One region of the Williamsia sp. z34 genome, then DNA from elsewhere that is predicted to be linked to it. Evidence: predicted binding sites of a transcription regulator. Region 1 holds the regulator's gene; the other holds the start of a gene.
What was found. Region 1 encodes HspR, which represses chaperone genes until heat shock. Its sites were predicted from a motif close to ANNTGAGTNNNNNNNACTCANNT; they were not measured.

Region 1 (15,240 bases):
GCAGCCGGCGAAAGATCAGCTGGTGTGGGAGTTGATGATCAGGACCGGGCTCGGAGCATGGTGCAGCACCGTCTGGCTCACCGAGCCCAGCAGCAGGCCGGTGAAACCGCCGCGTCCACGACTGCCCAGGACCAGGAGCTGGGCTCCCTCAGCGGCGGCGGTCAGCAGCTGGTGTGCGGGTCCGTCCGCAGCGACGATGGTCGAGACCCGGACGTCGGGGAAGTCGGCTGAGTGGGCCGCGATTCGTTCGGCGACAAGCTTTTTGGCCTCGTCCCGGACCTCTTCGATCATTTCGTCGGTGATCCCGACTCCACCGAAGGTGTTGGTGGCCAGGTCCGTCCATGTGTGGACGACGGTGAGGCCGGTTCCGCGCAGTGCTGCCTGCTCGAAAGCTGCTGTGAGTGCACGATCGGCGATCGCGGAGCCGTCGATGCCGACCACCACCGGACCGGTGCCCGGGGCATGCGCGATGACGGCCACCGGGCTGGTGGCGTGCGCGGCCACGCCCGTGCTGACAGATCCGGCGATCAGTCCACGGACGGCGCCGAGGCCGCGGCTGCCGACGACAACCATTGCGGCGTCCGCGGATTCGCGGGTCAGAGACGAGGCAGGTGTGCCGGCGACGACCCGTCCGGAGACGTTCACCGACGGGGCGGTGGTCCGGGCCAGTTGCTCGGAAGCTGCGACCGTGTCTTCGGCAGCCTTTTTGAGAATGGCGACCAGGTCTCCGGTGTAGGCCATCGACGACGCCGCCAGGCCACCGAGCTGCGGTTCGTAGACGCCGACCACTACGAGGTCGGTGCCCATCAGCTGGGCGGTGTTCGCGGCCCACACCACGGCATGGTCTGAGCTCTCGGAACCGTCGACTCCGACGATCACAGGTTTCGGCATTTCGGGTTACTCCTCTTGCTTGTTCTCTTGATGATGTTCTCGACGACCCGGCCAAAGCCCGAAGGCGCCGCGGATGCAGCGCCTTCGGGTCGGGGTGTCACCTGGTCATGCTCACTTGGACGATGTCAGCGCAGCCTCGTGGTCGCCGGCAGCCGAGTCCGCGGTGGCCGGTGCCCGGAACTTGGGCAGGAACGCGGTGATGACCAATGCGATGATCGCCGAGCCGGCCGCCAGTGCCATGACAATCCGGAACCCGTCCTCGGAGGGCAGGGTGGCGGAGCCGAGCGACATCGTCATGTTGGCGATGATGACGCCGGCGATGGCGCTCGCGAACGAGGTTCCGAGTGAACGCATGAGGGTGTTGAAGCTGTTCGCCGCACCGGTCTCGGTGGGCGGAACCGCTGCCATGATGAGAGCCGGCATCGCACCGTAGGCCATACCCGTTCCGGCGCCGATGATCAGTGCGATCACGACGAGCTGCCAGATCGAGTGCATGGCAACGACGCCCATGCCGTACCCGAGTGCCACGATCACGGCACCGATCATCAGCGTGATCTTGGGGCCGACCGCGTTGGTGATCTTCGATCCGATGGGCGAGATCAGCATCATGATGATGCCGGACGGTGCCATCACCAGACCCGAGACGAGCATGGATCCGCCGAGTCCGAAGCCGGTGGCCTCAGGCAACTGAACGATCTGGGGGAACACCATCGTCTGGGCGAACATGGCGAACCCGAAGACGATCGACGCGGCGTTGGTGAGCAGAACCTGCCGGCGGGCGGACACCCGAAGGTCGACGAGCGGCTTGGCGGTGCGGAGCTCCCACCAGCCCCAGACGAGGAACGCGATGAGCGAAACAATCAGCAGGACAAGCGTCTTGCTGTTGGTCCAGCCCCAGTCGGAACCCTTCGAGATGGGCAGCAGCAGCGCAACGAGCGCAATGGCGAGGGTTATCGCACCGGCGAAGTCGAACTTGCCGCCCGTTCGCACCGGGGATTCCGGCACCACGCGGATGACCAGTACGGCTGCGACCAGGCCGAGAGCAGCGGAAACCCAGAAGAGCATGTGCCAGTCGGCGTACTCGGCGATGATCGCCGCGATCGGAAGACCCAATGCGCCACCGACGCCCAGCGAAGCACCCATCATGGCGACTGCACCGGCAAGCTTCGCAGGCGGCAGGATGTCGCGCATCACGCTGATACCGAGCGGGATCAGGCCGGCGGCCAGACCCTGTAGGCCTCGACCGACGATCATCGGGATGACGCTCGAGGACAGTGCGGCGACGACCGAACCCGCGACGAGCAGTCCGATGCTGATCAGCATCATGCGACGCTTGCCGAACATGTCACCGAGGCGGCCCATCGTCGGCACCGCGACGGCCGCGGCCAGCAGGGTGGCGGTCACGGCCCAGGCGGTGTCGGATGCCGGCGCGTCCAGGTACTCGGGCAGATGCGGGATGATCGGGATGACCAGTGTCTGCATCAGTGAGGCCACGATGCCGGCGAATGCCAGCACTGCCACGATCGGCCCGGTTGGCGGCGTCTTCGCCAGGGGCGGCGAATTGGTGGGTGTGGACATCAAGGGCTCTCCATCGACTTGCAAATAGTTCTGTGCATATTTAAGTCACACGATTTAGTTAGCGTAGGGCAACCATGTGTCATCTGCAAACACCGCCGCGCTATTCGTGACGGACCTCACCTGAATCCGATTCGGGTGATTGGGGCCACTGGATGTCCCGACCGACCTGGGCCGTACTTGAGCCGACGTCACTCAACTTTTTCGCGGGACCGGGAACACATTCGCAAGGTTCACCGTTACAAGACTCGTGAGACCTGAGCGACCCCGACTCAATCCGACTTGACTGCGATGTTTAGACTTCGGTAGAAGTTGAGTCGATCGCGCTGAGGTTTCAGTTACAACCACAAACGTGAACATCCGTGCTCCGCGCTGCTGCGGACGCACTGCTTATAGGAGGCAACAATGGCTCGTGCTGTAGGAATCGACCTGGGCACCACCAACTCGGTGGTGTCAGTGCTCGAAGGTGGAGAAGCCACCGTCGTCGCAAACGCCGAAGGCGCCCGCACCACCCCGTCGGTGGTCGCGTTCGCCCGTAACGGCGAGGTCCTGGTCGGACAGCCGGCCAAGAACCAGGCTGTGACCAACGTCGACCGCACCATTCGTTCCGTCAAGCGCCACATGGGCGAAGACTGGACCACCGCGATCGATGACAAGAAGTACACCCCGCAGGAGATCAGCGCCCGCACGCTGATGAAGCTCAAGCGTGACGCAGAGGCATACCTCGGCGACGAGGTCGTCGACGCCGTGATCACCGTGCCCGCATACTTCAACGACGCCCAGCGTCAGGCGACGAAGGAAGCCGGCCAGATCGCCGGCCTGAACGTCCTGCGCATCGTCAACGAGCCCACCGCGGCGGCGCTGGCCTACGGCCTCGACAAGGGCGAAAAAGAGCAGACCATCCTCGTGTTCGACCTCGGTGGCGGCACGTTCGACGTGTCCCTCCTGGAGATCGGCGACGGCGTCGTCGAGGTCCGTGCGACCTCCGGCGACAACCACCTCGGTGGCGACGACTGGGATCAGCGTGTCGTCGACTGGCTGGTCGACAAGTTCAAGGCGAGCAGCGGCATCGACCTGACCAAGGACAAGATGGCCCTGCAGCGTCTGCGTGAGGCTGCCGAGAAGGCGAAGATCGAACTGTCCTCGGGACAGAGCACCTCGATCAACCTGCCGTACATCACCGTCGACGCGGACAAGAACCCGCTCTTCCTCGACGAACAGCTCACCCGTAGCGAGTTCCAGAAGATCACCGGCGATCTGCTCGAGCGCACCCGTGCGCCGTTCCAGGCCGTGATCAAGGACGCCGGTGTCTCGGTTTCCGACATCGATCACGTGGTGCTCGTCGGTGGTTCGACCCGGATGCCGGCCGTGACCGACCTGGTCAAGGAACTCACCGGCGGACGCGAGCCCAACAAGGGCGTCAACCCCGATGAGGTCGTGGCCGTCGGTGCCGCACTGCAGGCCGGTGTGCTGCGCGGTGAGGTCAAGGACGTGCTGCTGCTCGACGTGACCCCGCTGAGCCTGGGCATCGAGACCAAGGGTGGCGTCATGCACAAGCTCATCGAGCGCAACACCACCATCCCGACCAAGCGGTCGGAGACCTACACGACGGCCGAAGACAACCAGCCTTCGGTGCAGATCCAGGTCTATCAGGGTGAGCGCGAGATCGCTGCGCACAACAAGCTGCTCGGATCGTTCGAACTCGCCGGTATCGCTCCTGCCCCGCAGGGTGTCCCGCAGATCGAGGTGACCTTCGACATCGACGCCAACGGCATCGTGCACGTCACCGCGAAGGACAAGGGCACCGGCAAAGAGAACACCATCCGCATCCAGGACGGCTCGGGCCTGAGCAAGGACGAGATCGACCGGATGATCAAGGATGCCGAAGCTCACGCAGACGAGGATCGTGCGCGTCGTGAAGAGGCCGAGACCCGCAACCAGGCCGAATCGCTGGTGAACCAGACCGAGAAGTTCCTCAAGGACTCCGACGACAAGGTTCCCGCCGATCTCAAGACCAAGGTCGAGGGCTCGATCGAAGGTGTGCGCGAAGCGCTCAAGGGCAGTGATCTCGGTGCCATCAAGTCGGCTGTCGAGAAGCTGACCACCGACTCGCAGGAGCTCGGCCAGGCCATCTACGCCAACGCCGCTGCCGAAGAGGGTGCACCGACACCCGGTGGCGCCGATGACGTCGTCGACGCAGAGGTTGTCGACGAGGGTGTCGACGGCTCTGAAAACGCCGGAGAGCAGAAGTGACCCGTCCCGAATCCGAACCGGTGACCGTGACCGACAAGCGACGGATCGATCCCGACACGGGTGAGGTGCGTCCCGAGGAGACCACGGACGCTCCGGAGACAGAAGGGGCGCAACCGGATTCGGTGGACACAGAATCGATGGACACAGAATCGATGGACACAGTGGATGCCGCAATCGATGAGGTCGCTGCCGACGCGGCGGGCTCGGACAAGGAGGCTGAATTGCTGGCCGACTTGCAGCGGGTTCATGCGGAGTACGCCAACTACCGCAAGCGCGCTGAACGCGAGAAGGTCTCGGCCCAGCAGTACGGCAAGGGTGACTTGATCAAGTCGCTGCTGCCGGTGCTGGACGACCTGGACCGGGCGCGGGCTCACGGTGACCTCGAGGCCGGGCCGCTACGCGCGGTCTCCGACAAGATCACCGAAACCCTCAGTGCCGCGGGCCTGGCGGCCTTCGGCGCCGAGGGCGACGAGTTCGACCCGGCGTTGCACGAGGCCGTGCAGAATGAGGGCGACGGTGCTCGTCCGGTGATCGGGACCGTGTATCGGCAGGGCTTCCGCCTTGGTGATCGCGTCCTGCGCACGGCGATGGTGGTCGTGGTCGACGGGCCGAAGCCCGCGGACACGACGCCGCCACAGGATTAGGAGCTGACCGGCCCAGGCACTTGCAGTGCCTGGGCCGGCATCTTCGGCACACAATGAATACAAAAAGAACCAAAAACAGCGAAGATCTACAAAAGGAGGTGACGCCTGGTGGCCCCACAACGTGAGTGGCTGGAACAGGACTTCTACAAAGCGCTGGGCGTCGCGCCCGGTGCGTCCGCCGACGAGATCAAAAAGGCCTATCGGAAGCTGGCCCGGGAATTGCATCCCGACGCCAATCCGAACGACGCCGCGGCAGAGGAGCGATTCAAGCTCGTCTCCGAAGCGCACAGCGTCTTGTCCGATCCGGCAAAGCGCAAAGAGTACGACGACACCCGTCGCATGTTCGCCGGAGCGCGCGGACGCGGCGCGCGAGGTGGTGGGGGCGGATTCCCCGGTGGCTTCGGAGGTCCGTCCGGCGGCCAGGAATTCAACATCAACGATCTTTTCGGGGACGGCCCGGCCGCAGCGGGGACCGAGACGAACCTCGGCGACCTCTTCGGCGGCCTGTTCAACCGCAGTGGTGGTGGCTCGCGAGGTACGCAGACGCGGAGCCGTCGCGGCAACGACCTGGAAACCGAGACCACCCTCAGCTTCAAAGAAGCTGCTCTGGGTACCTCCACGACCCTGACGATCACCAGTTCTGCGCCATGCACCAGCTGTCATGGCAGTGGTGCCAAGCCGGGCACGAGCCCACGGGTCTGCCCGACCTGTAACGGCGCCGGTGTGGTCAGCCGCAACCAGGGCGCATTCGGGTTCAGCGAGCCCTGCACCGACTGCCGTGGCACCGGTTCGCGGATCGACGATCCGTGCCCCGACTGCGACGGCAACGGCGCAACGGTCCGGACCCGTCCGATCACCGTGCGTATCCCGCCGGGCGTGTCGAACGGTGGGCGCATTCGATTGGCGGGCCAGGGTGAGGCCGGTCTGCGCGGCGCCCCGTCCGGTGACCTCTACGTCACCGTCAAGGTTTCACCCGACCGCACCTTCACCCGCAGCGGCGACGACATCAAGGTGACGTTGCCGGTCAGCTTCGCGGAGCTGGTACTGGGCACCACGGTGTCGGTGCCGACGCTCGAGGGCAGTGTCGGGCTGAAGATCCCGCCGAACACGGTGGACGGACGGACCCTTCGGGTGCGCGGCCGCGGTGTGGCCAAGCGGGCCGGCGGTGCCGGAGACCTGTTGGTCACCGTCAAGGTCGCCGTCCCACCGAAGTTGGACGACGCCGCGATCGAGGCGTTGAACAAGTACGCCGCCGCAGAGAAAGCCAGCGGGTTCGACCCGCGTGCAAACTGGGGTAGATCATGACCGACCCGCCACCGAATGATCGAGACCGGGAGACCCGAGATCGGGAAGCCACCGAGTCTGCACGGATGTTCGTGATCTCGGTGGCGGCCGAGCTCGCCGGGATGCACGCCCAGACGCTGCGGACCTATGACCGTCTCGGACTGGTCACCCCGCAGCGGGCGGCCGGCGGCGGTCGCCGCTACTCCAGCCGCGACGTCGAACTCTTGCGCGAGGTGCAGCGACTGTCGCAGGACGACGGCGTGAACCTCGCCGGCATCAAGCGGGTCATCGAGCTGACCAACCAGGTCGATGCGCTCCAGAGCCGCGTTCGCGAACTCGAAGCCGAACTTGCGCAACAACGTTCGCCGCGCCGGGGCGACTTGGTCCCGATCCCGCGCACCAACGCTCTCGTGGTCTGGAAACCACGCCGCGACCGCGGCAATCGTTGACAGTCCGGGGCGGTGGCCGAGTTCTGCCGCGCTTTGTGTCTGCAGGTGACAGGATCCGCACGTAACAGGGTCCGCAGGTAACAAGAACAGTCGATAGGGCGATACATCAGCATGAGCCAGGTACTCGGGATATCTGTCACAGACCTGGAGATCGCATCGGTCGTAGCCGACTCCGGCACCGGTGAGGTGCTGGCCCGTAACTTCGTCGAGTTGTCGAACTCGTCCCCCGACTACGTGTTCGATGCGATCTACCAGCTTGTGCAGTCCGCCCCGGTCCTGCCGGGGGCGATCACGATTGCCTGCGCAGACAGCGCCACCGTCGTTGCCATCGGCGACATCATCGATTCCGGGCGCCTTCCCGCGCATCTGCTGCCGCATCACAGGCCCGATCCCGCGACACCGGATGGTGCATCGTCGACGCCGGACTGGTTCTCCCGGACGACTGTGGTCGGATCTCCGGTGGCCTATGCCGAGATCGTGGCTGCGATCTTCGGCGCCCGGGGTCTGGTGCTCGTCGCCGACCTGGACCGCTCCGGTGCACTGTTCCCCGGACAATCCGTTGCCCTTGTCGACACCAGCACCCGCACGGTGGTCGGTGCCAGTGAGATCTCCGGTGTGGGGTTGCGCCCGCCGGTCACCGAACGGGACGGAGCCCAGCTCGTCGGCGATGCGGTCGGGGTCATCCCCAACGCGACCGGTGCATTTCAGGGCATCGCGGTACTCGGCCCCGGGGCAGTGATCCCAGGTGTCGCGCCATCCCTGGAATACGCCCTGCAGCTGCCGGTGCAGATCGCCGATGACGGCCAGTACGCAACGGCCTATGGCGCCGCGATGGTCGCCGCTGCCGCGATCGGCGTGAGCAACAACAATCGTTGGGTCCTGTTGTCGGCCGCGGCTGCGGCCGCACTGTTCGTGGCGATCGGTGTGATCACCGCCGTGATCATGACCAGCAACACCAGTGAGCCGAAGACCGCGGTCGACGAACAGCCGACCACATCGGAGTTCAGTTCTTCGACCACGACGACAACCACGACGAAGTCCACTCCGCGGACGACGACGTCCGCACCACCCCCGCCCCCGCCCGAGACCACGACAACCGAGGCTCCGCCGGTGGTCGAGGAACCGGAGACCGTCACCGTGGTCCCACCACCCACGACGATCACCCAGGTCCCGTCGCCACCGCCCGAGACGACGACCACGACGACGCCACCGCCTGAGACCACAACGACCACGACCGGTTCGGCGACGGCGACGCCGACAACCACCAATTCGGGACAAGCCGGCGACGGGGACGATGACGGCGCGGGCGTGGAATAACTCAGTACGGGTCGTTCTGGATGTGGCTGGCCGGGATGCCGGCGATCAGGAATCGTCGACGGGTGTTGACCAGCATCTCGGGTGATCCGGCCATCAGTACTTGATGTGAGGTCCAGTCCTTGCCGTACTCCAGAACCGCGTCCGACAGCTGTCCCCGGATACGTTCGAAGGTGATCCGCCCGGACTGCTCGCCCGAGTTGCTCCACCAGGGGTCCTCGGTGTCCTCGACCACCGTGGTGACCGTGAGCCAGGGGTTCATGGCGGCGATCTGCCACAGTCTCGACAGGTCATAGAGGTCGGCGGGGTATCGCGCACCGAAGAACAGGTGTACCGCCGGTGGCCGCACCAGGCGGGTCAGTTCGATGATGATCGCGCGCAACGGTGCCAGCCCGGTTCCGCCCGCGACCATCAGTACGTCGTTGCCGGTGGGGTCGACGTGAAGTGCGCCGTGGGCCTGCGCCAGATTCCAGACGTCACCGACCCGGGTCTCGGTGACGATGGAGCTGCTGACCGTTCCGCCCGGGATCGCCCGGACGTGGAATTCCAGCTCTCCGTCGGGATTCGGCGGGATCGACGGGGACAGGTGGCGCCAGATCCGTGGCCACTGGGGGATCTGCACCTCGAGGTATTGGCCGGCGGCAAATCGCAGCGGTTCGTCGGTGCGCAGCCGGACGACTGCGAGATCTCTTGACAGCCGATATTTTTCGGCGACGGTGGCCGGCCAGGTCGCCGGGCCCTGTGCGGAATGCGCGGCGCCGCGCATCACCCCGGTGGTCAGCATCAGCGCCTGGGAGACGACGCCCGCGGCTTCCTCGTCCCACTCGGAACCCATGACGGACGCGATCTCACGCATGAGCGCGACGAAGAACTCGTTGTAATTCTCCTCCGTGACACCGTATTTCCGGTGGTCGCGACCGAGCTGGCCGAGAAACTCCAGCAGCAGCGCATGATTTTCGCGGTCCGGGACAGCTTCAAAGACATAATCGATGACCCGGAACAGGGTTTCTCGTTGGCGTGCCATATTCGCCGGGAAGAGTTCCCGGAGCGCTGGATTTGTTGCGAATAATCGGTTGTAGAAGTTGGCGGTGAATCGTTCCGGATCCCGGGCCAGCACATCGCGCACCTGCAACAGCACGTGCCGCGTATGGGTACCCACGCTCAGTCCCGGCCTCTCCGTTGATTGCCAACAAATATCAGGTGAGAGGCCATTTCGATGGCCGCGCACCGCGAAGTTCATCGAGTGGATCAGGTTGGTCCCCGCACCCGTGCCACAGTTTATTGTGTTTTGCCGCCACTTACGATCAAGCGATGGCGGCTTGCTGGGTACAGTCTTCATATGGCAAAGGAGCGCGCCAATGATAATGTGCGCGACAGTGCGCTCGCCGGTCCTTCCGAATGGTCCGGGACACAGCCACGCGCGACCCCGGCCGGCGATTTCGGTCTCTTGCGCCGGGTCGTTCCCGGCATCATCGACACACACGTCCACCACTGGGATCCGCTGCATTCTCCCTGGGAGTCGACCCGACGCGCTCGACTCTATCGGGCGGCGCCGATTCTCGGTAAGGCCATCTTCCGGTACGCGGTGGCGCAGGGCGATCGTGAACTCGTCCTCGACCCCCGGATCGTGGCCCGGCCGTACCTGCCGAAGCACTATCACTCCGACTTTCGCGGTGCGGAGCCGACGGCCGGCGTCCCCGTCGAGTCTGTGGTCTACATGCAGACCGACTGGGTCCTCGAGGAACCGTTCGGCTCCACCGATGAGACACGTTGGGTGGCAAACCTTCCCTTCGGGCAGGACGGTGCCCCCGAACTCGCGGCGATCGTCGCCCGCGGTGATCCGCGCCAGCCGACGTTCGGGCAGCTGATCGAGCGGCACCTCGACATCAGCGACAAGGTTCGCGGTATCCGCTGTGTATCGGCTTGGCACCCCGATCCCAAGGTGCGCAGCTGGGTGGAAGGCGAGGGGGTCCTGGTGGACCCGGACTTCCTGGCCGGGTTCGCCGCGATCGCGGAAAACAAGTTGGTTTTCGAGGCCTGGGTGTATTCACACCAGCTCCGCGATGTCCGGGCCCTGGCGCGGGAGTATCCGGACACCACCATCGTGCTCAACCATCTCGGGACGCCGGTCGGATTGTTCGGGCCGATGGGGCAGACGACGGGCAGCACCGCGGCGCAGCGGCATGAACTGTTGCGGGCGTGGCGCGAGGACATCTCGGCACTGGCGAGTTGCCGCAACGTGGTCGCGAAACTGTCGGGTATCGCATTCCCCCTGCTGGGATACGGACATCAGCGTTCCGGGAACATCGGCACCCAGCAGACGCTGACCAACATGACCGGGCCGCTGATCGAACATGCGGTGGCGGCATTCGGCCCGGAACGGTTGATGTTCGGGTCCAACTACCCGGGGGACAAACCGAACGCGACGCTGCAGATGATCGTCGGCAGCCAGCTCGAAACCCTGGAACCCTACGGCGGCAATCTGCTCCGTAAGGTATTCCGCGAGAACGCCCGGCGCGTGTACAGGTTGGGCTGATCTAATGCGCCGGTGGCAGGTTCTCCAGGCGGAGTTGCTGTAGCCGGTCGTGGACCAGCGGCACCGCGGAGGCACCTTCGCCGCTCGCCGCCGCCACGCGCTTCATCGATCCGCTCCGGACGTCGCCGACGGCAAAGATCCCCGGCACCGTGGTCTCCAGGAATGCCGGTGGCAAGCCGTTGCGCCAGTACTCCTTCGGGATGGATCGTCCGGTCAGAAGAAAGCCGTGGTCGTCGCGCTTGACCTGCGGCGGGATCCAGTCGCAGGTCGGTGCCGCACCGAGGAGCAGGAACAGGCCCGACGCGGTGATGCGCTGCGAGGAGCCGGTCCGGTTGTCGCACAGCTCCAGCCATTCCAGATGGCCTTCACCACCACCGTCGACCACTTCGGTGTGACCGCGCACCGTGATGCAGGGGCTGGCCTCGATCTCCCGGATCAGATAGTCCGACATCGTTTCCGTCAGTGATTCGCGGCGGATCGCCATGGTCACCGACCGGGCGAACCGGGACAGGTGCATCGCCGCCTGACCGGCGGAGTTGCCGCCGCCGACCACCACGACGTCGCGTCCGGTCATCTCGCGGGCGGCGCTGGTCGCAGCGCCGTAGTAGACGCCCGAGCCGACGAGATCCTCGCAGCCGCGGACACCGAACCGCCGGTACGCGACACCGGTGGCGATGACGATCGTGCGCGCGCAGATGCGTGCCTCGTCGACCATCACGTGGTGATGGTCGTATCGCGCATCGATGTCCACCTCGGTGACACCGCGACCGCAGAAGAACTGCGCCCCGAACCGGCCGGCCTGGATCCTGGCCCGCTGTGCCAGCCGCATTCCCGAGATCCCGCGCGGGAAGCCGAGATAGTTGCGGATCATCGAACTGGTTCCGGCCTGCCCGCCGATGGCGCCGGTCTCGATGACCGTGGTGGACAGACCTTCGGAGGCCCCGTAGACGGCCGCGGCCAGGCCCGCCGGTCCGGCTCCGATCACGAGCAGGTCGGCGACGGTGCCCTCAGGGATGCTGTCGGGGGTGCCGTAGATGCTGGCGGCGACGTCGCTCACCGTCGGACGGGACAGCGGCGGTTTTCCGGGGTGATGCAGGATCGGCAGCTCGGAGTCGCCGGTCACCGATTGGAGGATCTCCCGGCCGGCCGGGGATTCGGGGTCGTGGATCTGTACGGGCATGCCCATCCGGTCGAGGAAGTCGCGGATCTCGGCCAGTTCCGGGGATGGCCCGTCGGCGACGATCTGCAGGAAGGCGACCTCGGGCGCGGCGACCGACCAGCCCCAGTCCGACAGGTACTCGACGATTGCGGTGTGGAACTCTTCGTCGCGCTGGCCGCGGGGGATGCCGAGGTAGGTGTCGTAGCGGCCCTCGGCGACACCCGCTCTCAGTTCGTCGTACGAGGTTCCGAACCGGATCGCCGGGATGAGGGCGACCCTCCTGGCGGTCGGGACGACGAACCGGAGCTTCTGAAGCAGATCGGAACCCTGCCATGAACCGAGTTGATCGAGTTCGACGAGAATCAGTGCCACTGGGACATTGTGTTCCACAAGACTTTTCACGACATCGAGACAGGCGTCGCCGCTGTCGGCGTATTTCACGGTGTAGTCGCGTCCGTACCGGCTGCGGATCTCATCGATGACGGTGTTGCGCGACGGTTCGGTGGTCGCCAGCACGATCGCCGGCGTCAGACGGTCATTCGGATCGTTCTCTGACGAGGTCACCTCGTCCAATCTAGCGCGGTGTTCGGCCCGGTGTGGGTGTAACTGTTCCTGGAGACCGGTGGCTTCGAGGGTCTCGTCATCGCCGATGTCCTCGGAACTGGCCCGCGGCCGGGTCGGCCGGAATGTGGTCACCGGTGATCTATCAGGCCGGGGCATCTCCACGGGGCATCTTCGCGGGGTGAAGTTCGCTGCCGAGAACGCCGAGGCCGTATTTGTCGGCGCACCCACCAGAGGGCTTCTGCGCGCGCTGGTTACGACATCTGTAAAGAGCTGGTCGCCGGCGGAAGGGGCGTGGAACGCGCGGATCCATCCGCTGCTGACCATCATCACCGGCGTCGACGGTTTCGACCTCGCATCCGCCGTGACGCCGGGTGCGTTGCGGCACAAGCTGTTCGGAAAAGGTGACTGTTGCCCGACCACCATCGCGGTGCGTGACGGGTTCGGGGTGCAGGTCTGATTCCCGCACTTTGTGCGGCCAGGCTTGGTATCAACGGAGCATGGCCTACGATCTGTTCGACGTCAGCGGAAAAACGGCCCTGGTCACCGGGGGTACCAGCGGGATCGGCGCGATGATCGCCCGCGGCCTCCATGAGCGCGGGGTCCGGGTCATCATCGCCGGCCGCAAAGCCGACGCGCTCGAGAAGGCGTCGGAGGCAGGGCTGACCGCGATCGAAGCAGACCTGTCGACGCCGCAAGGTTGCACCGACCTCGCGCAGAACGTCCTGGCTCAGACCGACTCACTCGACATCCTGGTGAACAACGCCGGTGCCACCTGGGGTGCGCCCATCGAGGAGTTCCCGTCGTCGGCATTCGACAAGGTCCTCGGACTCAATGTCCGGGCGCCGTTTCTGTTGACGCAAGCACTGCTACCGGCGCTGGAGAGGGCAGCGACCGCTGAGCAGCCGTCAAGGGTGATCATGATCGGCAGCATCGACGGGATCCGGGTGCCGCAGACGCCGTCGTATTCGTACTCGGCGGCCAAGGCCGGTGTCCACCAGCTGACCCGGCACCTGGCAGGACATCTGAGTTCGGCGAACATCACCGTAAATGCCATCGCGCCAGGGCCATTCGAGTCCCGCATGATGCGGGCGATGCTGGAAGAACGACGCGACGAGATCGAGTCGAGTACACCACTGGGCCGTATCGGCCGTCCCGACGACATGGTCGGCGCCGTTGTTTATCTGACGAGCCGGGCCGGTTCATATCTCACCGGCGCGGTGATTCCTGTCGATGGTGGCAGATCAACCACTCGATGACCGATTTTTTGAAATACCTTCACCAATGGTTCCGCGGATTTCGCACAAGGCACGAATTCCTTCCCAGGATTGCCCCGATTTGGGCACATGACGTGCAATGATCCAATGGTCGCCGATACCCGGCGATCTGCCGAGTAAGGAGCACGCGGCTATGTGGGATTCATTCTGGGACTTCATCTGGTACACGTTGGTGATCTTCGCTTTCATCGCGTATTTGATGATTCTTTTCAACGTTCTGATAGATCTTTTCCGTGACCACAAGACGTCCGGGTGGGTCAAGGCGGTCTGGATTTTCTTCCTGGTCCTGTTGCCCTACATAACCCTCTTCGTCTACCTCATCGCTCGCGGCCGCGGAATGGCCGAGCGTGCGCGTGAAGCCCAGCTCGACGCGCAGAAGCAGGCCGAGGCCTACATCAAGCAGACGGCCGGAACCGCCGGGCCCGCAGATCAGATCGCGGCCGCGAAGGCGCTGCTGGACAACGGCACGATCACCGAAGACGAGTTCCAACACCTCAAGGCAAAGGCACTCGCGGCGGCCTGACCCTTCGCGTACGCACCACCTTCATTCCAGGCACCGAACGCCCAGCGCGGTCGGTGCCTGGAACGTTTGCGGGTGCAGTGCGCCGCATCACTGCGCATCTGAGGCGACGGTGATATGCATGTCTGACGTACAGCGACAGCTGCTCCAGAACCGGGGCGGGTCGGCTGCGCTCACCGAAAGTGTGGACGCACGGATCCAACGGACGGCGATGACATGCGAATACTTGTACTCGGAGCGACGGGCTATATCGGCGCCCGACTGGTCACGGCGTTGCTCGCCGCCGGCCACGACGTGGTCACCGCATCACGGGACCACGGCTGGCTGAAGCAGTTCGGATGGTTCGATGAGGTCCGCGCGGTGGAACTGGACGCCATGGATCCGGAGTCGGTGCGTGCCGGACTGGCCGCGGCAGGTTCGATCGACGTCGTGTACTACCTGGTCCACGGCATCGGCCAGAAGAATTTCCGCCGGAACGATGAGGCCGCAGCGCAGAACGTGGCAGCGGCGGCACGGGACCACCAGGTCGGGCGCATCGTCTATCTGGGCGGGTTCGTACCCGAGGGCGACGACCTCTCGGAGCACCTGGAGAGCCGGGCCGAGGTCGGTCGCGCTCTGCACATCGACGGTGGTCCCGAAGTTGTCTGGCTACGTGCAGCAGTCGTGATCGGTGCCGGATCGACGTCGTTCGAGATGGTCCGGTACATGTCCGATCGTCTGGCGGTGATCCCCCTGCCGTCGTGGATCGACAACCCGATGGATCCGATCTCGGTGCGC
Region 2 (15,240 bases), on a different contig from region 1:
GAAGCCGATCACCGATCCGGGGCCGCCGACCGAGATGACCACCACCAACAGCATCAGCAACCACATCGGCGCCCGGGTCGGGAGCAGTAACACCGCCGCCCAGACCACCGCATTGCTGCCCATGATCACGAGCACCAGATCCGACCGCCGCTTCGGATAGCGTCCGGAGTACACCCCGATCAGGATTCCGGCGACGATGATGACACCGACCGAGACCGTCAGGATTCCGCCTGCGGTCTCCTTCGAGAGCCCCTGAGCAGCGGTCAGATACGGGATGCCCCACATCAGCGAGAACACCGTGATCGAGAACTGGGTCCCCATGTGAGTGAAGAATCCCAGTTTCGTCCCGGACCGCGACCACACCGTCTTGACGCCCGCCAACGTCACGCGCAGCGAGGTCCGCGGCACGGCCGTCTCGGTTCCGGCCGGGGCGTTTCGGACGACCGCCACCGTCAACACCACCGAAAGCAACCCGAGGGCCGCGGCCGACATGTACGCCCGTGTCCAGCCCTGGGCATCGAGCAGCATCAGGAATGGCACCGCGGACAACACCTGCCCGAACTGTCCGCAGATCCCGGTGAACTGGGTGACCAGCGGTACCCGGCGCGGGGTGAACCACCGTGGGACCAACCGCAGTACCGAGATGAACGTGAACGCGTCGCCGATCCCGACCAGGACCCGAGCCGCGATGGCGACCGGCAGGTCGTCGGTCAGCGCCATCGTCATCTGTCCGGTGACCAGGATCAGCCCACCGGTCGCGAGCATCGCCCGCGACCCGAAGCGGTCCAGCAACAGGCCGGCGGGCACCTGCGCGAGCGCGTAAACCGTGAGCTGCAACACCACGAACGTCGAGAGCACACCGGGTGCCGCCGAAAACCGGTCGGCAGCATCGAGCCCGGACACACCGAGGGTGGTGCGGGCGAGGATGGCCACCACATAGGCGAATACACCTGTCGCCCAGACCACCCATGAGCGCACAGATATCCCTTTCCCACGTTCGGCCCCGGCTTTCAAGCATGGTCCCATTCGAATCGACCCGGCGCCCGGGGGCGAAGGAACACCCCGGCCCCACCCGTCGTTGTAGGAACAGAACTCCGCCGAATCCTGCCGATGTCAGACGCCGGCAGCCGGCTGTGAGAAATACAAAGGAGAGTCCACGTGTCGCATGAATACCGCAAAGATCCCGACGCCGTTGCGCGCCTGAACCCGGCGCAGTTCGCCGTCACGCAGGAATCGGCCACCGAGCCGGCCTTCCGCAACGAATTCTGGGACAACCACGAAGCCGGCCTCTACGTCGACATCGTCTCGGGCGAACCCCTGTTCACCTCGACCCAGAAGTTCGACAGCGGCTGCGGCTGGCCCAGTTTCACCACCCCGATCGAACCGGCAAACGTCGTAGAGAAGAGTGACACCACCCATGGGATGGTCCGCACCGAGGTGCGTTCGGCCCATGGCGACAGCCACCTCGGCCACGTCTTCAACGACGGACCCATCGCCGAAGGCGGTCTGCGTTACTGCATCAACTCGGCCGCGCTTCGCTTCATCCAGGTCGCCGACCTGGAGAAGGAAGGCTACGGCGAGTATCTCGAGCTGTTCACCACCGAGGAGGCGAAGTAGATGAGCGAAAAGGCGATACTGGCCGGCGGATGCTTCTGGGGCGTGCAGGACCTGGTCCGCAAACTGCCCGGCGTTCTCTCGACGCGGGTCGGATACACCGGCGGCGATGTCCCGAACGCGACGTACCGGAACCACGGCACGCATGCCGAGGCCCTGGAGATCGAGTTCGATCCGGAACAGATCAGCTACCGCGATCTGCTCGAGTTCTTCTTCCAGATCCATGACCCGTCGACCAAGAACCGACAGGGCAACGACGTCGGGGCCAGCTACCGGTCGGCGATCTTCTACACCGACGACGAGCAGAAGCAGGTGGCGCTGGACACGATTGCCGACGTCGACGCGTCGGGACTGTGGCCGGGCAAGGTCGTCACCGAGGTGACCCCGGCCGGCGACTTCTGGGAGGCAGAGCCCGAACACCAGGACTACCTCCAGCGGATCCCCAACGGTTACACCTGTCACTACGTCCGACCGGGTTGGAAACTGCCCCGTCGAGCACAGACCACCAGCTAGATCGCAGACACACCAAAGCCCTCGCCCGACTCCGGTCGTGCGGGGGCTTTGACTTTCCCGACAGGAAAGTAGATACTACTTTCCCAATAGGAAAGTGAGTTCCCATCATGGCCGACATCGATCCGGAAGAAGCCCGCCGCGAACTGGAGTCCGCCGACCGCGCGCGGCGCCAGGTGAGCGAGGAAGTGGGACTACCCGTCCAATACTGGTGGGGCATGGCGGCCGGCTGGCTGGTGTTGGGAGTTCTTGCCACCTTCACCCCGTGGTGGCTGGCCGCGGCGGGGACGATCCTGTTCGGGGCGGGTCATGCCGTCCTGGCCTCGCAGTTCTTGAGCGGCCGTCGCCGCACCTCCCGCATCCAGGTCAGCCACGAGGTGACCGGCGTCAAGAACGCGATCATGGTGGTCGGGATACTGCTGATACTGGTCGCCCTGACGATCTCGTTCGCACTGGTTCTCGACGCCCAGGACGTCGGGATGCCCGCGCTGTGGTCGGCACTGGTCGTCGCCGTGATCACCGGGGTCGGCGGACCCGAGATACTCAAGACGGTGCGCAGATGGGCGCGTGTGTGAGCCCGACCGACGGTTTCGATGAACTCATCCACCCCAGTACCCGGTTGTCGCTGGTAGCCACCCTGGCGGCCGCCGACTGGGCCGAGTTCTCATTCCTCAAAGAACGCCTCGCCTTATCCGATTCGGCGCTGTCCAAGCAGTTGTCGACCCTCGAAGGGGCCGGGTACCTGATCACCGAACGTGCACCCGCCGGCCGCAGACGGACGGTCCGGGTCAGACTCACCGACGTGGGCAGGCAGGCGTTCAAAGGCCACATCGCCGCGTTGCAGGCGATCGTCGACAGCGCCGCCCCCGGTGACCCGGTCACCGACGGTTCTTAGCTAGAAGCCCAGGCCCATCCAGTCGGTGGCGGTGAACTCCTTCTCCAGGTGCGCGGCCTCGACCTTGACCTCATCGGGATCGGGATCGAGACCGTCGCCGGCGAGGGCCCGCAGAGCGGCGACGACCCCGGCCTCGTAGGTTTCGAATCCGCCGATGACCACGCTGTCCGCCCGCCACCACACCAACAGGTGCGAGCCGCTCGGGGACGGGCAGAAGCCGATCACCCGGCCGTCCCGGGCCAGCGTCGGGCAGTCGTCGGGGTAGCCGTCGGTTTCGCTCATGGGAGCACTGTATTCGTAGCCCCCGACGTACCCGCTGACCAGCGGTGATGGGCGTCGCATGGGCGCCGCGGTGTTTGCCGCCGCGGTGCGCGGGGTAGTCCGTGAGCACCATCGACATGTCTGGAGCTGATCGTGAACACCGTTGTCTGGATCGTCATAGCCGTTGTTGTCGTACTTGTCCTGATCGCCCTGATCGCCCTCCTGATGCGGAGGCGCCGCGCACAGCGGCGGGTCGAAGCCGGACAAATCCGTCAAGCGGCATCGCAGCGCGTGAACGAGGTTCAGCGAAACGAGGCCATCGCCGAAGAGTCGGCAGCAAAGGCACGCCGCGCCCAGGCGGACGCGGAGGCCAAGGCCGCCGAGGCCAAGCGTTTGAAGCACGAGGCGTCGACCCACGAAGATGTCGCAGCGTCAGCGCGTGAGGAGCTCGACGCCCAGCTCCGGCACGCCGACAAGATCGATCCCGATGTCCCGCACGCCGGTCGGCACGAGCGCGATGCGGACGCCGGCGACCAGCCTGTCGCGGAGGGCAACCGGCAGGCACCAGGAGCCGCTCCGGCCGCACCGGTGGGCAACCAGCAGGCGCAGGGGCACGGGGCGAATCCGGCCGCACCCGGAGCCAATCAATTCGCACCCGGGGCCAACCAGCCGGCGCCCGGCGTCGATCGTTCAGCTCCCTCGGCCAACCCGGTACGCCGCGGTGGCGACCCGGCGCCCATCGATGGTGCTCAGGCCCCTGGAGAAAGGCACACCCAGCAGTAGGTGTTCGACGATCAGATGAGGCCGGTCACCTCGAGGCCGTCGAGGGCGATGTTGGCGGTGCCGAGCAGCAGGTTCATCTCGGCGACCGTCACATCGCGCGTGGCCGGATTCTGCAGGCCTGCGCTGTTGACCAAGGCAACGGTCCGAACGGCTTGGAACATCAGCGTGGTGGCCAATTCATCGCCGAAGATGTCCCCGGCGAACCAGCCCGTGAACAGCCCTTCGAGGTCCGTCCCGTAGGTCTTCTCGAAGTCGGCAATGATCCCCGGCGTCGCGTCCACGAGTGCACCGCCGAATGTGTAGAAGTCCCTGGTGTTGTCCGCGGTGGTACCGATGTTGACCAGCGCCTTGGGGAAATCGATGACCAGGTGCGCGAAGATTGCGCCCGTGACGACCCGTCCGGGGCTCCGGTCACAATCCCCGGTCAACGCCAACGCGTCGGCCCAGTGCGGTGACGGCGTCCCGCCGGTGACGTATTCGTGCAGGTCCGCCAGGTACAGCCGGACCACTTCCACTGCGAGATCGGCGGCCCAGACCGGGTCGTCGTACGTCCCCGAATCGATACTCGGACCGACCAGATCGAGAATCTCATCGAAGGCCAGCGGGAAGGTTCCCCGGTAGTCGTCGGAGTGGGTCAGTTCGGCGCGCACCGCGGAGATCCGATCTCGGGCCTGCGGGAAGGTCTCGATACCGGCCGGGTCGGTCAGCGCCGCGAGGGCGGCCTCCGATTCCGGGGTGGACGCGGGCACACAGGCCGACGAGGCCGGTGCGGCGATGCCGACGGGGGCGGCAGTGGCGGTGGGTGCGGTCAATGTCGCGGATCCGAGGATCAACGCGATCGTACCGATGGCTGCTCGGGTCGTCTTCTTCAGAATCACGGCGGAACACTAACGTACGCCGTGGTCGGTACGCCGCTTCGGGTCTGTGGGCGTCCTCGCCGCCGCGCGCCACCGAAGGCCGCGGCGGTCTGCGGTTTAGGCTGATGAGATGCGGTATGGGATCTCAATACTTCCGGATCAGCCATGGCATCAAGCGCGGCCCAAATGGGAGCGCGTCGAAAGCATGGGCTTCGACCACGGGTGGTTCTTCGACCATTTGGTGTGGGGCGGCCTCCCGGACTCCCAGTGGTTCTCCTGCATTCCCACGATGACGGCGGCCGCCGCGGTGACACCGATCAAACTCGGGACATTCGTGGCCACCCCGAACTTTCGGCATCCGGTCTCTTTCTCCCGCGAAATAGAGACGCTCCTCGATATCGCCGGTGACCGGATCCTGCTGGGACTGGGTGCCGGCGGTACCCCCGACGACGGCCTGGAAGGTACAGCGCCGCTGACCGCCAAACAGAAGGTCGACCGGTTCCAGGAGTTCACACTGTTGCTCGAACGGCTTTTCAGCGAAGACCACGTCACCGCGAACGGTGAGTACTACCAGGCCCGGAACATGCGTCTCGTGGGCGGACCGGTGCGAGATGAGATCCCACTCATATTGGCGGGCAACGGTCCCCGTTCGATCCGCTTCGCCGCACAACACGGTGACGCCTGGATGACCACCGGCGCCAAGGTCGAGACCCTCGATGAGTGGTTCACCGGAATAGCCGCTAGTTGCGGACTCCTCGAGGAGACACTGGTCGAGAGTGATCGGGATCCGGGCGGCTTCGATCGCTACCTCAACCTCGACGCCTCGCCACAATTCTCGCTGGAGAGCGTCGGCGTCTTCGACGACATGGTCGGCCAGGCAGCAGAACTCGGGTTCACCGATGTGATCACCCATTGGCCACGTGAGACCGACCCCTTCCGTGGATCCGTCTCGGTCTTGGAATCGTTGACAGAACGCGGATTCAACAACCCCTAGTCAAGAACCGGCCCGGGGTGTGGTGTGTGAACCGAGGTCGGATTCTGCTGTCGATGAACATCGACACCTGCGGGAACAACGCTTCTGAATTCGAAGTTGAGCCGAATGAACTTAACTTTGGAGGAAGCATGACCGAACTCAATCGCTTGCCGGTGCTGTTCCTGACCGAGCCCGTTCTCCTGCCAGGCATGGTTGTGCCGGTCGAGCTGGACGACGCCGCTCGAGCTGCGGTCGACGCTGCGAAAGCCGGCGATCCGGAGACGAAAGCGAAGCCGGAACCCCACCACTACGCAGGCAAATTACTGGTCGCCCCACGACTGGATGACCGCTATCCCGCCTACGGCGTCGTTGCCTCGATCGTGCAGCTCGGCCGGATGGCCGACGGCCGGTCGGGCGCCGTGCTGAGGGGCGAATCCCGCGCGCACATCGGCTCGGGTACCACCGGCCCCGGCGCTGCGCTCTGGGTCGAGGTGGAGCCTGTTGACGAACCCGACGTCACCGACGACGTCCGTGAACTGGCCACCGAATACAAACAACTGGTGCTCGCGATGCTGCAGCGCCGCGAGGCCTGGCAGGTCATCGATTCGGTCAACAAGCTGACCGATCCGTCGGCACTCGCCGACACCGCGGGCTACGCGTCATATCTGACCGACGTCCAGAAGCGTGAACTGCTGGAGACCCCCGACGTGGGGAGCCGCCTGCGTACCCTGATCACCTGGACCCGCGACCACCTGGCCGAGGTGGAGGTCAACGACAAGATCGCCGGCGAAGTCCGCGACGGCATGGAGAAGACGCAGAAGGAATTCCTGCTGCGTCAGCAACTGGCCGCCATCCGCAAGGAACTCGGCGAGGATGAGCCGGACGGCAGCGACGATTACCGCGCCCGTGTCGAATCCGCACAATTGCCCGACAACGTCCGCGAAGCCGCGTTGCGCGAAGTCGGAAAACTCGAACGAGCCAGCGACCAGAGTCCCGAATCAGGTTGGATCCGAACGTGGTTGGATACCGTCCTCGATCTGCCCTGGAACATCACCACCACTGATTCCACCGACATCAAGGGCGCTCGGGCGATCCTCGACGCCGATCACCACGGTCTGGACGACGTGAAAGACCGCATCGTCGAGTACCTCGCGGTACGGGCCCGCCGGACCGAACGTGGCTTGCAGGTCGTCGGCGGGCGCGGTTCCGGAGCCGTGATGGTGTTGGCCGGACCTCCCGGGGTCGGCAAGACGTCGCTGGGCGAGAGTGTCGCACGGGCGCTGGGCCGCAAGTTCGTTCGTGTCGCCCTCGGTGGCGTCCGCGATGAGGCCGAGATCCGCGGCCACCGGCGTACCTACGTCGGCGCACTGCCGGGCCGTATCGTCCGGGCCATAGGTGAGGCGGGATCGATGAATCCCGTTGTACTGCTGGATGAAATCGACAAGGTCGGCGCCGACTACCGCGGCGACCCCAGCGCGGCCCTGCTCGAGGTGCTCGATCCGGCGCAGAACCACACGTTCCGTGACCACTACCTCGACCTGGACCTCGACCTGTCCGACGTGGTGTTCCTGGCCACGGCCAACGTCATCGAACAGATCCCGTCGGCGCTGCTCGACCGGATGGAGCTCGTGACCATCGACGGCTACACCGAGGACGACAAAGTCGTCATCGCGCGTGACTACCTGCTGCCCCGGCAACAGGACCGCGCCGCCATCACCGACGACGAGGTGGAGGTCACCGACGCCGCGCTCCGCAAGATCGCGGCCGACTACACCCGGGAACCGGGAGTCCGCCAGTTCGAGCGCCTCCTCGCCAAGCTGCTGCGCAAAGTGACGACGGAACTCACCGCCGTCGGCAACACCGACAAGGTCCTGGTGGACGAGCCCGATTTGGTCGGGTACCTCGGACGGCCCCGGTTCACCCCGGACGCCGAGGAACGCACCGCGGTGCCCGGAGTGGCGACCGGACTCGCGGTCACCGGACTCGGCGGTGACGTCCTCTATATCGAGGCCGGATCCACCGACGGTGAAGGTCTCGTCCTCACCGGACAACTGGGCGACGTGATGAAGGAGTCCGCACAGATCGCGCTGAGCTACGTCCGTTCGCACGCAGCCGAGTTCGGTATCGATCCGGCGACATTGGAACGGAGTATCCACGTACACGTGCCTGCAGGTGCCACTCCCAAGGATGGACCGTCCGCGGGTGTGACGATGGTGACTGCGCTGGTGTCGATGGCAACGGGCCGCAATGTTCGCGCAGACGTCGCGATGACCGGTGAGGTCACACTCAACGGCCGGGTCCTGCCGATCGGCGGGGTGAAGCAGAAGCTCCTCGCTGCGGCCCGCTCGGGAATGAGCACCGTATTCATCCCGCAACGCAACGAGCCCGATCTCGACGACGTGCCGACCGAAGTTCTCGAAGCACTGACGGTGCTCCCGATGACCGATGTGGCACAGATAGTTGCCCAGGCACTCGAGCCGGTCTCCGAAGGCGCGATCGCCGCAGCCTGACCCACCCGATCTGAAGCCCACCCGCAACCTGGTTGCGGGTGGGCTTCTTTGTGTCCGGGGCATCTCCCATTATTTAGCGTAGCTACAGACTTTGCCCGAAAAGAATTGCTGCCTACCTGCTTTCGCAAAGCATCTACAGCACAGCGCATTCCAACTGCAAACACGTAGTGACTCGCATCACAACAGCGGCTCCCAGCACCGTCAACGCGCAAATTTCGTAAATCGGAAATCGGTTTGTCACGTCAGGTCACGTCGATGAAACAAAACCTACCTATTTTTATGCGGGTACACGGAACCGCATACGCGCAGTTCTGGGTCGGAGCGCTGCTTGCCGACCTCCCCCTTTTCGGTGCAACTTCTCGTGCAACGCAACACAAGTGAAAGGCCGATATGCCGCAATCCGATGTTCCCCAGAGGTCCCGGTTCCGCCGGTCCGCCCTCGTCGCCCCTGCCGCACTCGCAGCGGTTGCCCTGGCACTGAGTGCCTGTGGCAGCTCGGCCAGTGACGAGGCCACCTCGTCGGCCACGTCGTGCGTCGACACCTCGGGCAGCACGATCAAGGTCGGCTCGCTCAACTCACTGTCGGGCACGATGGCGATTTCCGAAGTCACCGTTCGCGATTCGATCGCACTCGCGGTCGATGAGATCAACGCTTCCGGTGGTGTGCTGGGCAAGCAGATCCAGCTCGTCGGGGAAGACGGCGCCTCAGAGCCGACAATCTTCGCCGAGAAGGCCGAAAAACTGATCAGCAGCGACTGTGTTGCAACAGTTTTCGGCGGCTGGACATCATCGAGCCGCAAGGCGATGCTCCCGGTGTTCGAAGACAACAACGCATTGCTCTACTACCCGGTGCAGTACGAGGGCCTCGAATCCTCGCCCAACATCTTCTACACCGGTGCCACCACCAACCAGCAGATCGTCCCCGCGCTGGATTACCTGAAGGAAAAGGGCGTCAAGTCCCTCTACCTCGTCGGCAGTGACTACGTCTTCCCGCAGACCGCCAACCGCATCATCAAGGCATATGCGGAGGCCAACGGCATGGAGATCAAGGGCGAGGACTACACACCCCTGGGCTCCACCGACTTCTCGACCATCGTCAACAAGGTTCGCAGCGCTGACGCCGACGCCGTCTTCAACACCCTCAACGGTGACTCCAACGTGGCGTTCTTCCGTGAGTACAACAACGTTGGCCTGACCGCCGCGGACATGCCGGTCGTCTCTGTCTCGATCGCCGAGGAAGAGGTCGGCGGTATCGGTGTACAGAACATCGACGGTCAGTTGACGGCGTGGAACTACTACCAGACCATCGACACCCCGGTGAACAACGCATTTGTGGCCGCATACAAGGCCAAGTACGGCGCAAACAAGCCCACCTCCGATCCGATGGAAGCCGCGTACGTCTCGGTCTACCTGTGGAAGAACACCGTCGAGAAGGCGGATTCCTTTGAGGTGGCAGCGATTCAGGAAGCTGCCGGCGGTGTCACGTTCGAAGCACCCGAGGGTCTGGTCACCATCGACGGCGAGAACAACCACATCACCAAGACCGCTCGCATCGGTGAAATCCGTTCCGACGGCCTGATCTACACGATCTGGGAGTCACCGGCACCCATCGAGCCCGACCCGTACCTCGAGGGGTACCCGTGGGCTGAGGGCCTGGGTAGCAAGTAGCCCTCGGAGTTCGACAGCGACGACGGAAGCCGACAAGAAGTGATCGGGAAGGAACAGCCCACGTGGATGTGCTGATAGGACAGACGTTTACCGGACTCAGTCTGGGGTCGATCCTGCTACTGGCAGCGTTGGGACTCTCACTGACCTTTGGTCAGATGGGCGTCATCAACATGGCTCATGGTGCATTCATCATGACCGGTTCGTACACCGCCTATGTGGTGCAGGAACACCTGGTGTCCAATACGAATGTCTCCCTGATCGTTTCACTTCTTGTCGGCTTCCTCGTCGGAGGCCTGATGGGTGTACTCCTCGAAGTCACGCTCATCCAGCGCATGTACCACCGGCCGCTGGACACCCTGCTGGTCACGTTCGGTGTGGGCCTGGTTCTGCAACAGGCCGCCCGCGACATCTTCGGTGCACCCGCGGTCAACGTGGTCGGTCCCGAATGGCTCAGCGGCGGTGTCGACATCTTCGGCGCAGTGGTGCCCAAGAGCCGGATCTTCATCATGATCCTCGCCGTCGTCTGTGTGGTGGCACTGGCGGCGACCATGAAGTACACGCCCATGGGCCGGCGGATCCGGGCGGTGGTGCAACACCGCGAACTCGCCGAGACCAGTGGAATCTCAAGTCGCAAAACAGATATCACCACATTCTTCATCGGATCCGGCCTGGCGGGCATCGCCGGCGTGGCGTTGACCCTCATCGGCTCCACCAGTTCCAACACCGGAACCACCTACCTGATCGATGCGTTCCTGGTGGTGGTGATCGGCGGCCTCGGGCAGATCAAGGGTGCGGTCATCGCAGCCGTGTCACTCGGACTGCTCAACTCATTCATCGAATACAACACCACCGCATCGGTGGCCAAGGTGATCGTCTTCGTCATCATCGTGGTCGTCCTGCAGATCCGGCCGCAGGGACTGTTCACCGTCAAGACGAGGAGCCTGGTATGAAACAGTTCTTTTCTTCACGCTGGCAGGCATACTCCGGCTTCGCGATCGCGGCCATCATCCTCTTCGCCGTCGCCCCGGCCGTACTCAGCGACTTCCGGCTCAATCTGCTCGGCAAGTTCCTCTGCTTCGGCATGGTGGCCGTCGGCATCGGATTGGCCTGGGGCCGTGGCGGAATGCTCGTCCTGGGTCAAGGCGTGTTCTTCGGTCTCGGCGCGTACATCATGGCCATGCACCTCAAGATCTCGGACGCAGAACTCCGCGGTGACGACGTCCCCGACTTCATGCAGATCGCCGGCACGACCGAACTGCCCGCCTACTGGCAGCCGTTCGCCTCACCGGTGGTCACCGTCCTGGGCATTCTGTTCATCCCGGCCGGGGTGGCACTGATCCTGGGTCTGGGAATCTTCAAACGCCGGGTCAAGGGCGCATACTTCGCCATCTTGTCCCAGGCTCTCGCGGCTGCGTTCGCCATTCTGCTCATCGGTCAGCAGAGCACCGGCGGCAGCAACGGACTCAATCGTTTCCGTAGCTTCTTCGGTCTGGCACTGAATGATCCGGCGAACAAGCGGCTGCTGTTCTTCATCGCCGCAGCAACCCTGCTGATCATCGTCGCGATCACCCGGCAACTGATGAACAGCCGTTACGGCGAACTGCTGGTCGCCGTCCGCGATCAGGAAGAACGCGTCCGCTTCCTCGGCTACGACCCCGCCAACATCAAACTGGTGGCCTACACCGTGGCCGCGCTGTTCGCCAGTGTCGCAGGCGCACTGTTCGTTCCGATCGTCGGCATCATCTCCCCCGCGGACGTCGGCATCGTTCCGTCGATCGCCTTCCTGATCGGTGTCGCCATCGGTGGCCGCACCACGCTGCTCGGTCCGGTACTCGGTGCCATCGGCGTCGCCTGGGCACAGACCAACCTCTCGGAGAACTTCCCCTCCGGATGGGTCTACGCCCAGGGCCTGCTGTTCATCGTCGTGGTCGGCTTCTTCCCCGCCGGACTCGCCGGGCTCGGCGCGCTGGCCAAGTGGCGCCGCAAGAAGGCCGAACCCGACCCACCCGAACCTGATCCCGATCCGGACAAGGCGGACGTCACACCAGTGGGAGCTTCCTCATGAGCACAAACGAAACCCCGGTCGTCGACAAGGCACCCACCCTCGGTGGCAACGCCGGGATGTCCAGCGACTATCTCCAGGTCCGCGGACTGACGGTCAGCTTCGACGGCTTCAAAGCCGTCAGCGACGTGGATCTCACTCTGCTGCAGGGCGATCTGCGATTCCTGATCGGCCCCAACGGTGCCGGTAAGACCACCGTCATCGACGCCATCACCGGCCTGGTCCCGGCGACCGGATCGATCCAGAAGTCCGGTGTCGAGCTGGTCGGCAAGAAGGTGCACCGCATCGCACGCCTGGGTGTGGGCCGAACCTTCCAGACCGCCAGCGTCTTCGAAGAACTCACCGTCTTGCAGAACCTCGACATCGCCGCCGGCGCCGGACGCGGTCCCCTGACGTTGTTGCGTCGCCGGTCCGGCATCCTGCCCGAGATCGAGGAAGCACTCGAGACCATCGGACTGCAACACCTCAAGGACTCCCCCGCCGGGATCCTGGCACACGGCCAGAAGCAGTGGCTCGAGATCGGGATGTTGCTGGTACAGAACGCCTCTGTCCTGCTTCTCGATGAGCCGGTCGCCGGCATGAGCCACGAGGAGCGCGAGGAAACCGGACAACTGTTACGCCGCATCGGTGGGCAGCGCACGGTGGTGGTGGTCGAACACGATATGGAATTCATGCGCTCGTTCGCCACGTCGGTGACCGTGCTCGCCCGGGGCAAGGTCATCGCCGAGGGATCGGTCGCGGAGGTACAGGCCAACCCACAGGTGCAGGAGGTCTATCTCGGTACCGCAGCGGGCGGCACCGAGATCGAAGAAGTCGCCGCCGCCGTACAATCCGAAGGGACCGCCTGATGCTCGAATTGATCGACGTCCGTACCGGTTACGGCCGCACCGAGGTCGTCCACGGTGCCAGTATCGAAGTACCCACCGATGGTGTTGCCGCGGTGATGGGCCACAACGGTGCGGGCAAGACCACCCTGCTGCGGGCCGCGGTGGGCCTGCTGAAGGTCACCAAGGGCACCATCAAGTTCGACGGTGCCGACATCACGTCACTGCGCCCGAGCGCGCGGGTGGCCCGGGGACTGGCCTACGTCCCGCAGGGCCAGCAGAGCTTCGGTTACCTGACCACTGCGGAGAATCTGCAGGTTGTCGCCGACGGTCGCAAACGGGGCAAAGAGCTTGTCGCCGAGGCGCTGGACCTGTTCCCGGCACTGACCGAACTGCTGACCCGCCGGGCCGGTCTGCTCTCCGGTGGCCAGCGCCAGCAGTTGGCCATCGCGCGCGCCCTGATCACCGAACCGAAGATGCTCATCCTCGACGAGCCCACCGAAGGCATTCAACCGTCGGTGGTGGCCGAGATCGAGAACACCATCACTGCCCTCACCCAACGCGGTGACATGGGAGTCCTGTTGGTGGAACAGCAGATCGGCTTCGCCCTCGAAGCCGCCGATCGCTACTACATCCTCGAAGGTGGCCGCATCACCTCGAGCGGTGCCGGCGGCGCGGAGGCCGAGGCCGGTGTCCGTGAGGCGATGACCATCTGACCCCACCCCCCCGAGCGGGCCGAAATCACCGTCGAGCGGGCCAAAATCACCGTCGACCGTGCCGAAAACACCACCGAGCGTGCCCTTGTCGTCGCACACTGGGGTGATGGCATACGACGAACATCTTGCCGGTCGGATCCGGGAACTGCTCGGGCCGCAGCTCGGTGTGTCGGAGAAGCGCATGTTCGGTGGTCTGGCGTTCCTCGTCAACGGTCACATGGCCATCGCGGTCAGCAGGGATGGTGGGATCCTGGTGCGGGTCGCTGCTGATGAATGCGCGGTGTTGCTGCGCGGCAAGTACGTCTCGCCGATGGTGATGCGGAACCGCGAGACCCGTGGCTGGCTCCGGGTCGACGCCGAGGGCGTCAAGACGAAGGGGCAACTACAGACCTGGATCGCCCGAGGTGTCGGGCAGGCGCATCTGGCATCCTGATCCAGTTCGCGATCCGGTTGGGCTCGCTCACCCCGTTGGCACGACAACGGGGAGCTGCGCCGGATCACCAAGGGTGAACATTCCGGTTTCGGAGCCGATGGGATAGGGCAGGTGCCTGATCCGACCGTCCGCGGTCGACGCGGTTGTGTTGCAGCCCAGCTGATGTGCCGCGATCGACAGGAGCGCCCACCTCGTGGTCGCGAGGTGATCGGGCGGTGGTGCCGGTGCCTGCCCTAGCGCTGTCAACGCTCGTCGGTGATCGCCGGCGGCATAGGCCGTGATGGGGGTCGTCCACGGCGCATTCGGTCCGAAGTCGACGTCGTCGAAGGTGCTGATGGCCGAGCCCGCTCTCAACGCACGGACCAGCCCGATCAGCGGGGCGAGCCCACGGGTGATGCCCGGCATCCCACAGGAGGGGAGCAGCGACAGTGCGATGTCGTAGTGCCGCTGTATCTCGGCGGGCGGATCACCGGTCATATCCGCGCGGATCGCGCGGTACCAGGTGGTGAAGAACCCCGCGAGACTGCGCTCGTGGTAGTCACCGAGTCGGTCGACGGTGGCTGCGTGGTGGTCGGCCTGGCCGAGATCGCCTGTACTGGCGCTGGTTTGAAGACCGATCAGGTGCCCGAGAATCTGATGGGTCGGCAGGTCGTGGTCGGTTCCGAGCGCGATCAATTCTCCACCGATCGCGTTCCGCCGGTCGGTGGCATCGAGCGTGTGGAACGACTGCAGAAACGCGGCGTTGAGTGCAACGCACAGCACGGTGGGGTCCCCCAGCTCGCGGGCCATCGCGACGGCGCGATTCGCGGCCTCGGCGCCGGCCGGACCACGCGTACCCCGTGATTCGATGCCGATGAGCGCCAGCAGGCGGGCACGTTGCGCCGGGGCCAGGGCGCCGTCGAGGATGTCGAGGCATCGTCGGGAAGCCGCGACGATCCGGGCGGATCGTGCCGGGTCGTCGGAAATGGTCCAGATGCCCGGGATCTCGAGGCGGGTGAGAAAGTCAGCGGCGAGGCGCGGATCGTCGCGGTTGGCGAGTTCCGTTGCACCCGTTGACCGTTCTGATTGTGCGGTCACCAGACCGTCTGCGCCACTGACGGCAAGGTCACGCAGGAGAACCGCAGAGCTGAGCAC

Region 2: lon (endopeptidase La) is a predicted target of HspR. The motif match lies at 6,009-6,031, and genes of this name have one in related genera.

The regions. Positions count from the first base shown of each region.
Region 1 covers NZ_JCANWW010000005.1:258,552-273,791, forward strand. The annotation lists gene AC51GT_RS14680 (universal stress protein) at 16-891, opposite strand; gene AC51GT_RS14685 (MFS transporter) at 1,003-2,469, opposite strand; gene dnaK (molecular chaperone DnaK) at 2,872-4,719, shown strand; gene grpE (nucleotide exchange factor GrpE) at 4,716-5,363, shown strand; gene dnaJ (molecular chaperone DnaJ) at 5,472-6,668, shown strand; gene AC51GT_RS14705 (heat shock protein transcriptional repressor HspR) at 6,734-7,096, shown strand; gene AC51GT_RS14710 (DUF7159 family protein) at 7,208-8,413, shown strand; gene AC51GT_RS14715 (FAD-binding oxidoreductase) at 8,415-9,569, opposite strand; gene AC51GT_RS14720 (amidohydrolase family protein) at 9,750-10,946, shown strand; gene AC51GT_RS14725 (NAD(P)/FAD-dependent oxidoreductase) at 10,948-12,669, opposite strand; gene AC51GT_RS14730 (hypothetical protein) at 12,755-13,126, shown strand; gene AC51GT_RS14735 (SDR family oxidoreductase) at 13,167-13,925, shown strand; gene AC51GT_RS14740 (SHOCT domain-containing protein) at 14,077-14,466, shown strand; gene AC51GT_RS14745 (NAD(P)H-binding protein) at 14,680-15,240, shown strand, end outside.
Region 2 covers NZ_JCANWW010000003.1:222,036-237,275, forward strand. The annotation lists gene AC51GT_RS09760 (MFS transporter) at 1-978, opposite strand, end outside; gene msrB (peptide-methionine (R)-S-oxide reductase MsrB) at 1,159-1,617, shown strand; gene msrA (peptide-methionine (S)-S-oxide reductase MsrA) at 1,618-2,127, shown strand; gene AC51GT_RS09775 (hypothetical protein) at 2,235-2,699, shown strand; gene AC51GT_RS09780 (transcriptional regulator) at 2,684-3,019, shown strand; gene AC51GT_RS09785 (hypothetical protein) at 3,020-3,301, opposite strand; gene AC51GT_RS09790 (hypothetical protein) at 3,434-4,063, shown strand; gene AC51GT_RS09795 (DUF5995 family protein) at 4,075-4,941, opposite strand; gene AC51GT_RS09800 (LLM class flavin-dependent oxidoreductase) at 5,051-5,914, shown strand; gene lon (endopeptidase La) at 6,043-8,403, shown strand; gene urtA (urea ABC transporter substrate-binding protein) at 8,794-10,071, shown strand; gene urtB (urea ABC transporter permease subunit UrtB) at 10,134-11,021, shown strand; gene urtC (urea ABC transporter permease subunit UrtC) at 11,018-12,136, shown strand; gene urtD (urea ABC transporter ATP-binding protein UrtD) at 12,133-12,981, shown strand; gene urtE (urea ABC transporter ATP-binding subunit UrtE) at 12,981-13,673, shown strand; gene AC51GT_RS09835 (TfoX/Sxy family protein) at 13,780-14,106, shown strand; gene AC51GT_RS09840 (AfsR/SARP family transcriptional regulator) at 14,134-15,240, opposite strand, start outside.